One region of the Paenibacillus sp. FSL L8-0638 genome, then DNA from elsewhere that is predicted to be linked to it. Evidence: riboswitches for the same ligand, from Rfam matches in the RefSeq annotation. Region 1 holds a riboswitch; each other region holds the start of a gene.

Region 1 (4,217 bases):
TTTTGTCTGGTATATTCGTGGTGCTTGCGGCACCGCTGTATGGCAAGCTGCTACGCTTTTTCCCGACGGTCGTTACGGGTTCGGTCGTTACAATTATCGGTCTATCCCTTATTCCGGTGGCGATGAACAATGTAGCAGGTGGCCAGGGCAGCGCGGATTTTGGACAGCCGCGTAATTTGCTGCTGGCGCTGGTTACATTATTGGTTATTCTGCTTGTGAATCGGTTAGCAAAGGGCTTTATGCGCTCGATTTCCGTGCTCATCGGTCTGTTTGCAGGCACGGTGGTTGCTTATGCGATGGGAATGGTGCATTTTGCTCCCGTGGCAGATGCGTCATGGGTGAGTGTTGCGCAGCCGTTTTATTTTGGTAAGCCAGAGTTTAGCATTATGGCGGTATGTACGATGATTATTGTCAATATTGTCAGCATGGTCGAGTCTACGGGTGTTTATCTGGCAGTAGGCAAGGCGATTGATCAAAAGGTAGAGCAAAAGCAGATCGTCAATGGACTTCGTTCGGAAGGACTTGCGATTATGCTTGGGGGTATTTTTAACGCGTTTCCTTATACAGCCTTCTCGCAAAATGTGGGTCTGATCTCGCTCACACGCGTCAAATCGCGGAACGTTATTTTTGCTGCGGGCGGTATCATGGTTGTTCTCGGTTTGCTACCTAAGCTGGCTGCTTTAACGACAGTGATTCCTAACGCTGTGCTGGGCGGGGCGATGATCGTCATGTTCGGCTCGGTCGCTGCATCAGGCATGTCTATTTTGTCAGAAGTGGATCTGCGAAAGGAAAGCAATCTGCTGATCGCAGCATGCAGTATTGCTGTGGGCCTAGGTTCTGCCGTTCTGCCACAAATGTTCGACCAGCTGCCGAGCTTTGCCAAAATGCTGTTGCAAAACGGCATCGTATCTGGTTCGATTACAGCGATTGTCTTGAATATCGTTTTGACGAGAAAACAAGGGGAATCGGTCAAAAGCGTGACGGTTCAGGAGGTTCCACAGAAGGTTTGATGATTAGAAATAAATAAAGATAGCCGGAGAGAGGACGTATGCCTCTTTTCCGGCTGTTTGGCATGGGGTTATCCAGATAGTAGATCCCCTTGTTGTCTGGGGATATATAGATAAACTGCGGGATGAAATGGGTAGCTCCAATTTGGCGCGTTTTCCAGTTTACTTACTAGAAGAATTTGCTAGAGCAGTGGGCGATATCATGGTATAATTTACCTTATGGATTTTGAATAGTGGTGGATGTTTTCGGACCACGGTGCAGCTTCCCGAAAGGGGGTGAAGCCGATGGTCAACCTTGTATCGTGCTACGATGTGTTGCGTTGGATGGTTACGTTACTAAGCCTGGTGTTTAGTATTCGTAAACTTTATCGCTGGCTACGTCGAAAATTTCGGAACAAGCGAAAACCCACCGCGTAATTAGGTTGGCCCCTAACGGTGGGTTTCGTTTGCATTGACATTTAGTTATGCAGCGCGCCGTGGTGGTGATCCACAGCCTTTCAAGTCCTAAGAGTCTTTGCCGTTGGCGCGGCGAAGACTCTTTTTAGTATACGGACACGGTGGTTTACTCTATACCTAATTTTAACACTTCAATTGCGTGCACGCAATTGGAGGTTAGGTCTTGTTTCTACCTTATCGTTCAAATTTAAATTATTGTGCAGCCTTTATTGACAAGCCTGTGACAACAAAATAAGATCGTAATGAAAAGAAATAAAGGAAGAAAACAGGTGTGAGCCGGACAACTCTATGTATGGGGTTTCGTAGAGACGATGTACATAGTTGTTGAGCATGTTCACTTAAAAGGGAAGTTCGGTTGATTCCGACACGGGCCCGCCACTGTATACAGGCATCAGCAGGATACTGCTGGAGCTTTCAGAACAGCCACTGGAATTGTGAAGAACCGGGAAGGCCTGAAAGATACGCCTGGAGTCAGGAGACCTGCCTGTTTTGACATCACTGTCAGACCCACGGAATGCTGGGGAGGTGGTTAGGCGTGCTGCATACGGAATGTCTGAAACCGATCTGATCCCTTCTATGTTTTTGGAGTTGGCTTCGAGGTGAGTTCTGACATTTTATATTGAAGGCATTTCTGACTGCTGATCAAGTGGTTCGGAATGCTTTTTTCGCGTTTTGCGTTAGGTTTATGCGATTTTACAAGATAGAGGAGGGCTCATGAAATGATAAGCAGTCGTAGTAGGCGTTCATGGTTCATATGTACAGGGGTGATGCTGCTGCTGGCAGTTATGGCTCTTTCGGGATGTGCCAGCAATAAGACGTCGGATAGCTCCGGCAAGGGTGAGAACGCGTCAGCACAACAAACAGCGACAGATAAAAAGCTGGTAATGGCGTATACATGGAAACCGTCAGGCGTTGACCCGCATGGAGATAATAGCTGGGATGTGATGCGATCCGGTGCAGGTGAGACACTGGTACGTTTGAATGAAAAGCTGGAGCCTGTGGCTTGGCTGGCAAAGGAGTGGAAGCAGGATAGCCCTACAGTTTGGACGTTCAGCTTGCAGGATAAAGTCACTTTTCATGATGGAAAAAGTATGGATGCAGCAAGTGTAAAAGCGTCTTTGTTACGCTCTATTGAGAAAAGCCATCTGGCGAAGGATTTACTGAATGTGAAGTCCATTGATGTAAGCGGCCCGCTGGCCTTGAAGATCACGACAAACCAGCCGAATGCGGCATTGGTGTCTAATCTAGCTGATCCATCGACGATTGTACTGGATGTGGCATCGATGAAAGATGAGCAGGGTTACCCAGCGATGACAGGCGCCTTTAAAATCAAAGCGTTCAACAAGGACCAATCCTTGGTCGTAGAGCGTTATGACGGATACTGGGGCGAGAAGGCACGATTGGCTGAAGCGACGATGAAGTTCATTACGGACGGGAATTCGCGCCTGATGGCACTGCAATCCGGTGAGGTGGACGTAGCGACGGATATTCCGGTTGATAACGCAGAGGTACTGAAAAAGAACGACAAGCTGCAAGTGCTGTCAGCTCCGTCCTTGCGCACCCATATGATCGTGTACAATATGGAATCGCCAGTATTCAAGGATGCGGCGAACCGTAAGGTGGTGGACAGCCTGATTCCACGCGCATCGATTGTGAGCGCCGTCATGAGGGGCTTCGGTACGGAGGCAAGCAGTCCGTTCCCGAGCATTCTTCCCTTCGGTAAAGTTGAGCGCAAAGCGCTGGACGGAACGGCAGAGCAACTGTTGACGAAGGATGGCTGGCAGAAGGACGCCCAAGGGACATGGACTAAGCAAGGCAAGCCGTTCGAGGTTACGCTGCTGACTTTCCCTCAGCGTCCGGAGCTCTCTGTTATGGCTGAGGTCATCCAAAGCCAATTGCTGAAAGAGGGAATCCAGGTCAAGATTCGCAAGGTGGAAAATATCGACGAGGCGTTGACCAAAAACGATTGGGATTTTGCTATGTACAGTATGCTTACTGCTCATACAGGAGAGCCGCAATATTTTATGGACATGTTTTATTCTTCGAAAAGCGAAGCCAATGTAAGCCGTTATAGTTTCAAACCGCTAGAGAGTATTCTGAACAGCTTGAAGCTGGCGAAGGATACAGCGCAGCGTAATGCTGTGACACTACAAGCGCTGGATATCATCAATACGGATTTGCCACAGTCGTTCATTGTGCATCCTGATAATGTGTTTGGTGTGAAAAAAGGGGTGGAGGGTTTTACACCCCATCCGATCGAGTATTACTACATTACAGCGCAATCCGATATTGCGGAATAACGAGCTGCGTATCCTATGATTCGTTTTATACTGGAACGTGTGGCGCAGCTGCTCATTATTGTATTCGTTGTATCCACGCTGACTTTTGTACTGATGCGGCTGGCCCCTGGAGACCCTGCTACCATTTTGCTCACCGCGCATAATATCCCTGCCTCTGAGGAGGCGTTGACGACGCTACGAAAGGAACTGGGCTTAAACGAACCGCTTCATATTCAATATGTGAACTGGCTGCGGGATGTGTTCACAGGGCATTGGGGCACTTCGTATGTATCCAAGGAGTCGGTGCTAGCCGAACTGTGGAACAGACTTCCTGCTACTGTGGAGCTAGCTGCTGCGGGCTTCGCCGTCATGACGGTGTTTACGCTGGGGCTGGGGCTGGCTGCCTCGCTAAAAATCAGCGGCCCACTGGATCGTCTGGGCAGGCTGTTCGCCCTGCTGGGATCGTCGATCCCCT
Region 2 (4,217 bases), 230 kb from region 1:
TTATTTGTGGGCGCTCTTACCGTGCCGACCCTGCTTACGAAAATGGGGTTTGATCTGTACGTCACCAGTTTGACTGTCAAGCGTATGTTTGCTCCAGCCTGGGGGAATTTGATTGTTTGGCCAGTTGGTTTGTTGGGTTACGTCTGTTCCTTTATGCTGTTCTCTAACATTGTACAAATATATGAATTCAGTCGGGAGTGGACCGTGGTTATGGTCATTTTTTTTGTATTGATGCCCTTCGTGCTGTGGATGTTGCTCCGACCCAAATCTAAAGGGAGAGGCGACGATGATAAGGCATCTAGCGGAGAGCGGGATAGTAGTAGTCAGAAAGAAAGCCAGCATGGAGGCAGAACAGGGCACGGCCACTTATAAGTTTACTGTATTTAGCGGAAAAGTAATTCTTATTTGTCTTTTGCCCCTCTAATTGTATACTTGGTAGAAAGAAATACGACTTCTACAAGGGAGGCAACAGCATGGCACAACGCATGGCAGGTAAGAGAGTCGCTCTTGCCGGTCCCCGTAAAGCAGAAGAAATGGCGCTGCTAGTTATGAAGATGGGGGGCGAGCCAGTAGAGCGCCCGGCCCAGGGCACTGTTTTTCTGGATGATATCGAGCTGCGCAACGCTGTTGTATCGTGGGTAAAGAACCCTCCGGACTGGTACATCTTCACGACAGGCATGGGACTGGATGCTCTGTTTGATATGGCAGAGGATATGGGCGTGGCTGAGCAGATTATAGAGTTGCTGCAATCCTCCAACATTGCAGCGCGGGGCTACAAGACGGTCAATGGACTCAAAAAGCGTGGCTTTACGCCAGCAGTACGAGACGAGGACGGAAGTTTGATCGGATTGACAGGAGCTTTCGCCCCATACGATCTGAAGGGGAAGGAAGTGCTGTTGCAACTGCATGGCGATCCAGCCCCACGGTTGGTAAAATGGCTGGACGAGCAGGGGGCAGTGACCCGACAGGTACTTCCTTATAAGCATATCCCACCTGAGGAAGCAAAATTGCAGGCGTTACTGGAAGATGTTATCCAGCGTAACGTTGATGCCGTTACGTTCACGAGTGGTCCGCAAATTCGATTTTTAGCCCAATATGCCAGAGAGCAAAATCGAATCGAGGATTTACTGGAAGCTTTCCGTGAGGATGTGATTGCTGTATCCGTAGGGAAGGTGACTGCACAGTCCATTGTGGAAGAAGGGATTGATCGAGTCGTGTTTCCAACCGAAGAGCGCATGGGCGCGATGATGGTGGAGCTGGGCAAATATTTTGAACATAACGATTCGGTGCATGGCTGTGGTCTGAAGATCATGAATGGTCATTGAAATGAGATCAAAATTATAATTGCAGTATGCTAAAAAATGAACTTATATTTCGGGATACAGAGTAAAATAAAGATAAGGGCCTACGAGGTCTTTATCTTTTTTTGTTGGACATGCATCGACAAAGATTTTTGTTATAGCGAAAATGTTTATCTAATATAATGAATAAGTTTCGATGCTACTTAGGACAGGAGCTGAGACGTTAATGAATTCTATTTGCGTATTTGCCGGGTCCAGACCTGGACATTCATCGGTATATGTTGAGGCAGCAGGCAAGCTGGGAGAAGCCATGGCTCGCCATCATATCCGTCTGATCTATGGTGGCTCTAGCAGGGGGCTGATGGGAGAGGTGGCGAATGGAATACTAGCGGGTGATGGTCAGGTCACGGGCATTATGCCCACCCTATTATTTGATGCAGAGATCATTCATCGGGGAGTTACCGAATTTATTGAGGTAGCGAGCATGCATGAGCGTAAAGCGGCAATGAGCGAGATGGCCGATGCGTTTATCGCCCTTCCGGGTGGCTTGGGAACCTTCGAGGAGCTGTTCGAGGTATTGTGCTGGGCGCAAATCGGTATTCATCGCAAGCCCATTGGGCTGCTGAATGTGAATGGATATTTTGACCCGTTAGTAGAAATGGTGCGTCATAGCGTGCAAGAAGGGTTTACCGGGGCTGAGCACCCAGCGTTATTAAGTATCTCTGCGGACCCGGACAAATTGCTACAGATGTTAAAAAATAAAGCAGAGAACTTGAAATAAAGCTTTTTTCGTGCTTGCACAACTGATTGAGGCAAGGTTATGATAAGACCCATAATCAAATAGCGGACAGACAAGGTGCCTTTGCGGTTGAGCAAAGGGTAACAGGGAATCGGGTGCAAATCCCGAGCGGTCCCGCCACTGTAAGGAAGAGGCTTTTTTTTATTGGTCACTCGTGAAAAATGGGGAAGACGAAAGAATCCGTTGATGCCAAGCCAGGAGACCTACCTTGATCTGTATGCACCGTTAACCTTCGCGGAGAGGATGGGTGTACGAAATCAGGAAATCAGGCACACGTTGCTTTTTCCATGTTGGCTAGAGGTTTGCGTGGATATGAACGTGCAGCAGCGTTTGAAGCGTAAACAGACAGATGGAAAACAACGGCAGGCTGGAGGAAGACAAATCGTGTCTTCTTACGCTGTTTGTTCGTCTGATGAGAGATACGTACATAGAAACCCCATCCGGGTAGGATGGGGCTTTTTTGAGTTACAGGATGTCCAAAAATCATTGGAATAGATAGCATAGCTGCCCTGAAAAGGATGAATAGGAGGAGCACGATGAGCCCATTAGGAAAATTGCTGGTGATTGGATTTGGACCAGGAGATATGGAACATATCACAAAACGGGCGCTGGATGCGCTGGCCGAAAGTGAGGTCATTATCGGCTACAACACCTACGTTGATTTGATCCGTCCGTTGTTGAACGGACAGGAGATTGTACGTACAGGGATGACAGAGGAAGTGAGCCGTGCGCAGGAGGCGGTTCGCCAAGCAGAGATGGGCAAGAAGGTAGCCGTCATTTCCAGTGGAGATGCAGGAGTCTATGGCATGGCAGGGCTGGTGTACGAAGTGCTGATGCAAAAAGGCTGGCGACGCGAGGACGGGGTTGAGGTAGAAGTCGTGCCGGGGATCTCGGCTATTCAGTCCTGTGCTTCACTGTTGGGGGCGCCAGTTATGCATGATGCGTGCACGATCAGTCTGAGTGATCATCTGACCCCATGGGAAACGATTGTGAAGCGTGTAGAAGCTGCGGCTTCGGCCGATTTTGTGATTGCATTATACAACCCGCGCAGTGGTCGGCGTACCCGCCAGATTGTGGAGACGCAGTCCATTTTGCTGCGTTACCGCGATCCGCAGACTCCGGTCGGGTTGGTGAAAAGTGCTTATCGTGAACGTCAGCAAGTTATTGTAACGACGCTGGAAGATATGCTGAACCATGATATCGGGATGCTGACGACTGTAATCATCGGCAATTCCTCGACGACGGTGTATGACGGCTTGATCGTGACTCCGCGCGGATATCAGCGCAAATACACGCTGGATGCGACCGAGCAGGCGCTCAAGCCGCATCAGCGGCTCCGCACGGAAGCGGAGCCGTGGTCGCTGGGCGCGCAAGAGGATACACCGCGGGCAGGCGCAGCCCCGACTACGCCCGCTGGACCCTCCGCGAGCGGCGCTGCGGTTGCCATGCAGGCACGCCCGCAAGCGATGGCTGCCGTGCAGGCAACGACTGCTGTGCAAACCGGCGCAGCCCCGGCATCGTTGGCCGCAGAGGCGCTAAGCCGCCTCGCTGTCGGCGGCAAGCTGCCTGGCGAAGCCAACGCTCGCTGGAGCGGGCAAGCGCCTACCGCCGAGAGCACCGCCGGAACGTCAGCAGTGGCCGGAGCAGGGGCCACGGCCGGGATGGAGACAGGCGGCTTTGGCAAGCCTGCGCTATTTGAGGTGGGCGTTTCCCCGGGTGTGGGAAACAAGAAGTTCACCGCTCGCCAGATGGCGCTGCTCGCCGAGGTAGCGGGTGATGATGGCGAGCTGGAATATACGCCGGATCATCAGATCGTGCTGCGCGTGCCGTGTGCAGACCCCGAGGAACTGGTCGGGCGGCTGCGGGATGAACGATTCATTGTCATGCCGATTGGCGATGTGTTTAAGGTAAAGGCGTGCGACTTCTGCAATATGGAGAAGGATGACGCTGTGCCTGTGGCTGAGCATTTACAGGTTGTACTTGGTGGATTACAGGCACCCAAGGAAACGAGCATTGCTTTGAACGGATGCGGTATGGCCTGCTATGGAGCCGTACTAGAGGATATCGGAATCGTCTATCGCAAGGGTGGGTACGATCTCTTCCTCGGTGGCAAAAAA
Region 3 (4,217 bases), 1.7 Mb from region 1:
GAATTCTTATACGTAGCTGTGCTATGTATCCGGGACTGACGACGAGCCATTTTCGGATTGCAGTGAGGGATGCAGAAGCCAACGATAGGCTGCTATCTGTATTGGGTAAAGTGCTGGAGGAGGAACAGCGGCGTGACAGTTAGCTTGATCATCATGGCAGCCTATCTTTTGGACAGGCTGATTGGTGACCCGAGGTGGTTGCCGCATCCAGTCATCGGTATGGGACATGCCATTTCAGCATTGGAAAAAGTGATTCGCCGCCAGGTACGAAGTGACCGAGGGCTGAAACGTGCGGGTATACTGCTTCCACTCATTGTGGCGGGAGGCTCCTTTGCGCTCGCCTGGGCGCTGTTGCACTTGCTTGCCTGGATTCATCCGTGGTTATCTGTCGGCGCAGAAATGGTGCTGATTGCGACCACGATTGCTTCCAAAGGACTAAAGGATGCAGGAATGGCAGTCTACCGAGCGTTGCAGGCGGATGACCTGGCTGTGGCACGGCGGGAGCTGGGCATGATAGTCGGGCGGGATACGCAGCAACTTGATGAGCCTGAGATTGTACGCGGTACGGTTGAAACGGTCGCTGAAAATATCGTGGACGCGATTATTTCCCCGCTTTTTTATGCCTTGATCGGGGGAGCACCCTTGGCGCTGGCTTATCGTGCTGTGAATACGCTCGATTCCATGGTTGGCTACAAAAATGAAAAGTATCTGCATTTAGGCTGGGCTTCAGCACGTCTGGATGATGTGGCTAACTACATTCCGGCACGCCTAACAGCGGCAATGCTTGTGGTAGCGGCGTGGATGTACAAGCGAAATGCTGCAAGAAGCTGGCGCACAGTCAAGCGAGACGCTCGTCTGCACCCAAGCCCGAACAGTGGCTACCCGGAATCGGCTGTTGCTGGTGCACTGGGGATTCGTCTTGGAGGCTATAATGTGTATCATGGCGTACGCTCCTTTCGTGCATACATGGGCGATTGGATACGACCGCTAGAGTCGAAAGATATACGGCATACAATCCAGCTGATGTTCGCCGTGTCCAGTATGTTTGTGGGATTGTGTTTGTTAGGAGCCGCAGGTTGTTTTGCCTTGGGATGGGTGCGGTGAGGGTGAGGAGTGACACACTGAATAATGATCGAGCAGGAAGTGACATGATCTTGAAACAAGATATAGCAGCAAAAAGGACAGTAGAATACGCACAAAGTCCGAACTCACAGGAGGATAAGGTGCCGTATGATGCTAAAGAAGATCTGCATTGGGACATGGAACTCGTGTTAGTTCGTCACGGCACAACCTTATGGAACAAGGAACGTCGATATCTGGGACACTCCGACTTAGGTTTGCTACCGGGAGCAGAGCAGGAATTAAAGCCTTTGCAGGAAAAATTGCAAGGGCACTCCTTTGCTCGAATCTATTGCAGCGACTTAATGCGATGTCGCCAGACCTTGCAGATCATTGTGCCGGAATCAGAGTTGACGTCTGGACGTTCCCTATCTACTATGCCTCCTATGATGGAACCATGTCTGCGAGAGCTTCATTTTGGCGAGTGGGATGGAAAAACGTATGACATGCTCAAGGATGTGTCGTTGTATCGAGCTTGGATTGATGAGCCGCAACGGATCACCCCACCTGGAGGAGAGTCTTGGACAGATTTTGTAAATCGTCTGCGCAAATTTCTTGACTCTCTGTATGAATGGCGTGTTGCTATGGAAGTTCAACCCATGGATTTGACTGCTGCGCCGCCCTCTGTTTTGGTTGTTACGCATGGTGGCGTAATTCGCCAGTTGGCTTGCATGCTGATACCGGGCCATGATTTTTGGAGTTTGAACCCGAAGCCGGGAAAAGCATTTAGGATGCAATTGAGGTTGGCAGGACCGTACAGTTACACAGCAGAAATGCTTCCTCATTAGGCTAGACACCAGCGGATAAAGAGGCTGTTTGGGTTGTAAGCAGCCTCTTTTTAACCTATAATCATCAAGTAAAAGAACGGCTTGACTACCACTACATCAAATATCCAGCAGACGAGGTCGGCGCAGTGTGATGAAACTATGGTTTCCCTTGCCTGCGCTGTTAAAAGGGAAGTCGGTGTAAGTCCGGCGCGGTCCCGCCACTGTAAATGGAAACATGCCGGTTAGTCCTGCTTTATGTGCTACTAAGCATATGAAGGAATTTCAGGACATGCATCTTACCATAAGTCAGGATACCTGCCCGTCCGCCTGTCACCATAATCCTTCGAGGAAAGGATGACGTGTTCGCAGTGACTGTCCGTGCGGAAAGAAGCTGCCGCCTGCGCACGATCTGCGCTAACGTGACCCCTGTGTCCTGATATGAGGATGCGGGGTTTTTTTGATAGGAAAAGAAGGCTGGATTTAGAAGATATCTGATGATGCTCAAGTAACGCTCTTAACGATTTTTTTATGAAGGGGTGCAAATCATGGCAGGAAAAAAAATAAAGGTTTGGACAACAGGTTTATTGGCTCTGATTTTGGCGGTTGTGCTGAGTGCATGTGGGGCGAATGGAAAAAATGCTGAAAATAAAGAGGGTCAGGCTTCTTCACAGCAGTCGGGACAGGCAGTAAACGCACAAGAGCCTCCGGGCAAAACGGTTTACCCGCTCACAGTTAAAGATGCAACAGGACAGGAATTTACATTCAAAAAAGCGCCGGATAAAATCGTTTCCGTCTCCCCGGCAGAAACCGAGGCATTGTTCGCCATCGGGCTGGATAAGGAAATTGTCGGCGTCTCCGACTACTCTGATTACCCGGAAGCAGCTACGAAAAAGCCTAAAGTGGGCGGTATTATGAAACCAAACGAAGAGGCGATCATTGCTGCGAACCCGGAAGTCGTTTTTGCAGGGATATCACTTAGTGAACAGGCTACGACCAAGCTGCGCGACATGGGAATTATGATTTTTAAAACGGAACCGAAGACAGTGGAAGATGTCATGGCTAACATCGAATTGTATGGGAAAATCACCGATCATCAGAGAGAAGCAAGAGCGGTGACTGACAAGATGAGAGCAGATGTAGCAGAAGTAAAAGAAGGAATTAAAAATATCGGTAAAGGGCAGAAGCTGCGGGTATACGTCGAGTTTTCACCAGGCTGGACAGTTGGTAAAGGCGAGTTTATGGACGAGCTGATTACGTTGGCGGGCGGTGAAAATGTAGGTGCCACGCAGAAGGGGTGGTACCAAATTAGTGAAGAAAATATTATTGCTGCGAACCCTGACGTGATTTTGTACAGCAAAAGTGTCAAGGACGACAAAACTGGTCAAACGCTCGGCGAAATTATTAAAGCTCGCAGTGGATGGGATCAAATATCGGCTGTTCGCCACAACCGGGTATTTGCCGTGGATGATAATTTGATCAGTCGTCCGGGTCCACGCGTAACGGAAGGTCTCAAGGAAGTGGCCAAGGGCGTGTATCCTGAAATTTTCAAATGAACCGTAAACTGATCGGCTTTGGAGGGACAGGTCTTGTCCTACTGTTGCTGACGCTGCTGCTCTGTCTTGGCATCGGCTCGGCCAAGCTTCCGGTCAGCCAGATCACAGGCATTCTGGTTAACCACCTTCCGTGGTTAGGCGATACGTTTACACCGGATTGGAATACATCCTCAGAGCAGATTATTTTGAAGGTCAGATTGCCACGAGTGTTACTGGGAATGTTGGTAGGAGCAGCGCTGGCGCTGGCGGGAGCCGGATTTCAGGGTGTGCTGCGTAATCCTTTGGCTGATCCGTATACACTGGGGGTATCCTCGGGGGCTTCGGTAGGAGCGGCAGTACTGATTTATTGGGGCCTTCAATTTTCATTTGTTGGTGTATGGACGCTGCCGCTAGTGGCATTTACGACCGGAATGCTTACGCTGTGGATGGTGCTGACGTTGGCACGGGAAGGTGGGAAAATTCCGACACAAAGTCTCATTTTGTCGGGTGTGGTGATGCAATCCTTTCTGGGAGCGGTTGTTTCCTTTCTGACAGCCATGTCGAAGGAGACGGTCAATGAAATATTGTACTGGACGATGGGAAGTCTTAGTCTGCGCGGTTGGTCATATACAGGAATCCTTTTACCTTATGTGGTCATAGGGCTGGTATTTCTATGGAACCGGGCACGTGTGCTGAATATTTTGGCTTTGGGTGAACGTCAGGCGGCGCACATGGGAGTTCATGTAGATGCGACGAAGCTATCTGTTCTGATTATTTCCACGCTGCTGACAGCAGCCGC

The links. A riboswitch is a leader RNA that binds a small molecule or an ion and turns the genes downstream of it on or off. The one in region 1 is predicted to bind cobalamin.
Region 2: it holds a riboswitch for cobalamin, as region 1 does, so the genes downstream of both, MKY35_RS24415 (hypothetical protein) here and MKY35_RS25465 (ABC transporter substrate-binding protein) in region 1, are expected to answer to the same signal.
Region 3: it holds a riboswitch for cobalamin, as region 1 does, so the genes downstream of both, MKY35_RS06780 (cobalamin-binding protein) here and MKY35_RS25465 (ABC transporter substrate-binding protein) in region 1, are expected to answer to the same signal.

The regions. Positions count from the first base shown of each region.
Region 1 is NZ_CP151960.1:5,707,921-5,712,137, reverse strand. Features, by position in the region: gene MKY35_RS25470 (nucleobase:cation symporter-2 family protein) at 1-1,010, shown strand, start outside; cobalamin riboswitch at 1,766-1,966, shown strand; gene MKY35_RS25465 (ABC transporter substrate-binding protein) at 2,183-3,763, shown strand; gene nikB (nickel ABC transporter permease) at 3,779-4,217, shown strand, end outside.
Region 2 is NZ_CP151960.1:5,475,703-5,479,919, reverse strand. Features, by position in the region: gene MKY35_RS24430 (endospore germination permease) at 1-372, shown strand, start outside; gene MKY35_RS24425 (uroporphyrinogen-III synthase) at 474-1,325, shown strand; gene MKY35_RS24420 (TIGR00730 family Rossman fold protein) at 1,528-2,082, shown strand; cobalamin riboswitch at 2,139-2,326, shown strand; gene MKY35_RS24415 (hypothetical protein) at 2,377-2,595, shown strand; gene cobJ (precorrin-3B C(17)-methyltransferase) at 2,637-4,217, shown strand, end outside.
Region 3 is NZ_CP151960.1:1,516,675-1,520,891, forward strand. Features, by position in the region: gene cobD (threonine-phosphate decarboxylase CobD) at 1-143, shown strand, start outside; gene cbiB (adenosylcobinamide-phosphate synthase CbiB) at 133-1,104, shown strand; gene MKY35_RS06775 (histidine phosphatase family protein) at 1,155-1,907, shown strand; cobalamin riboswitch at 2,030-2,224, shown strand; gene MKY35_RS06780 (cobalamin-binding protein) at 2,432-3,439, shown strand; gene MKY35_RS06785 (iron ABC transporter permease) at 3,436-4,217, shown strand, end outside.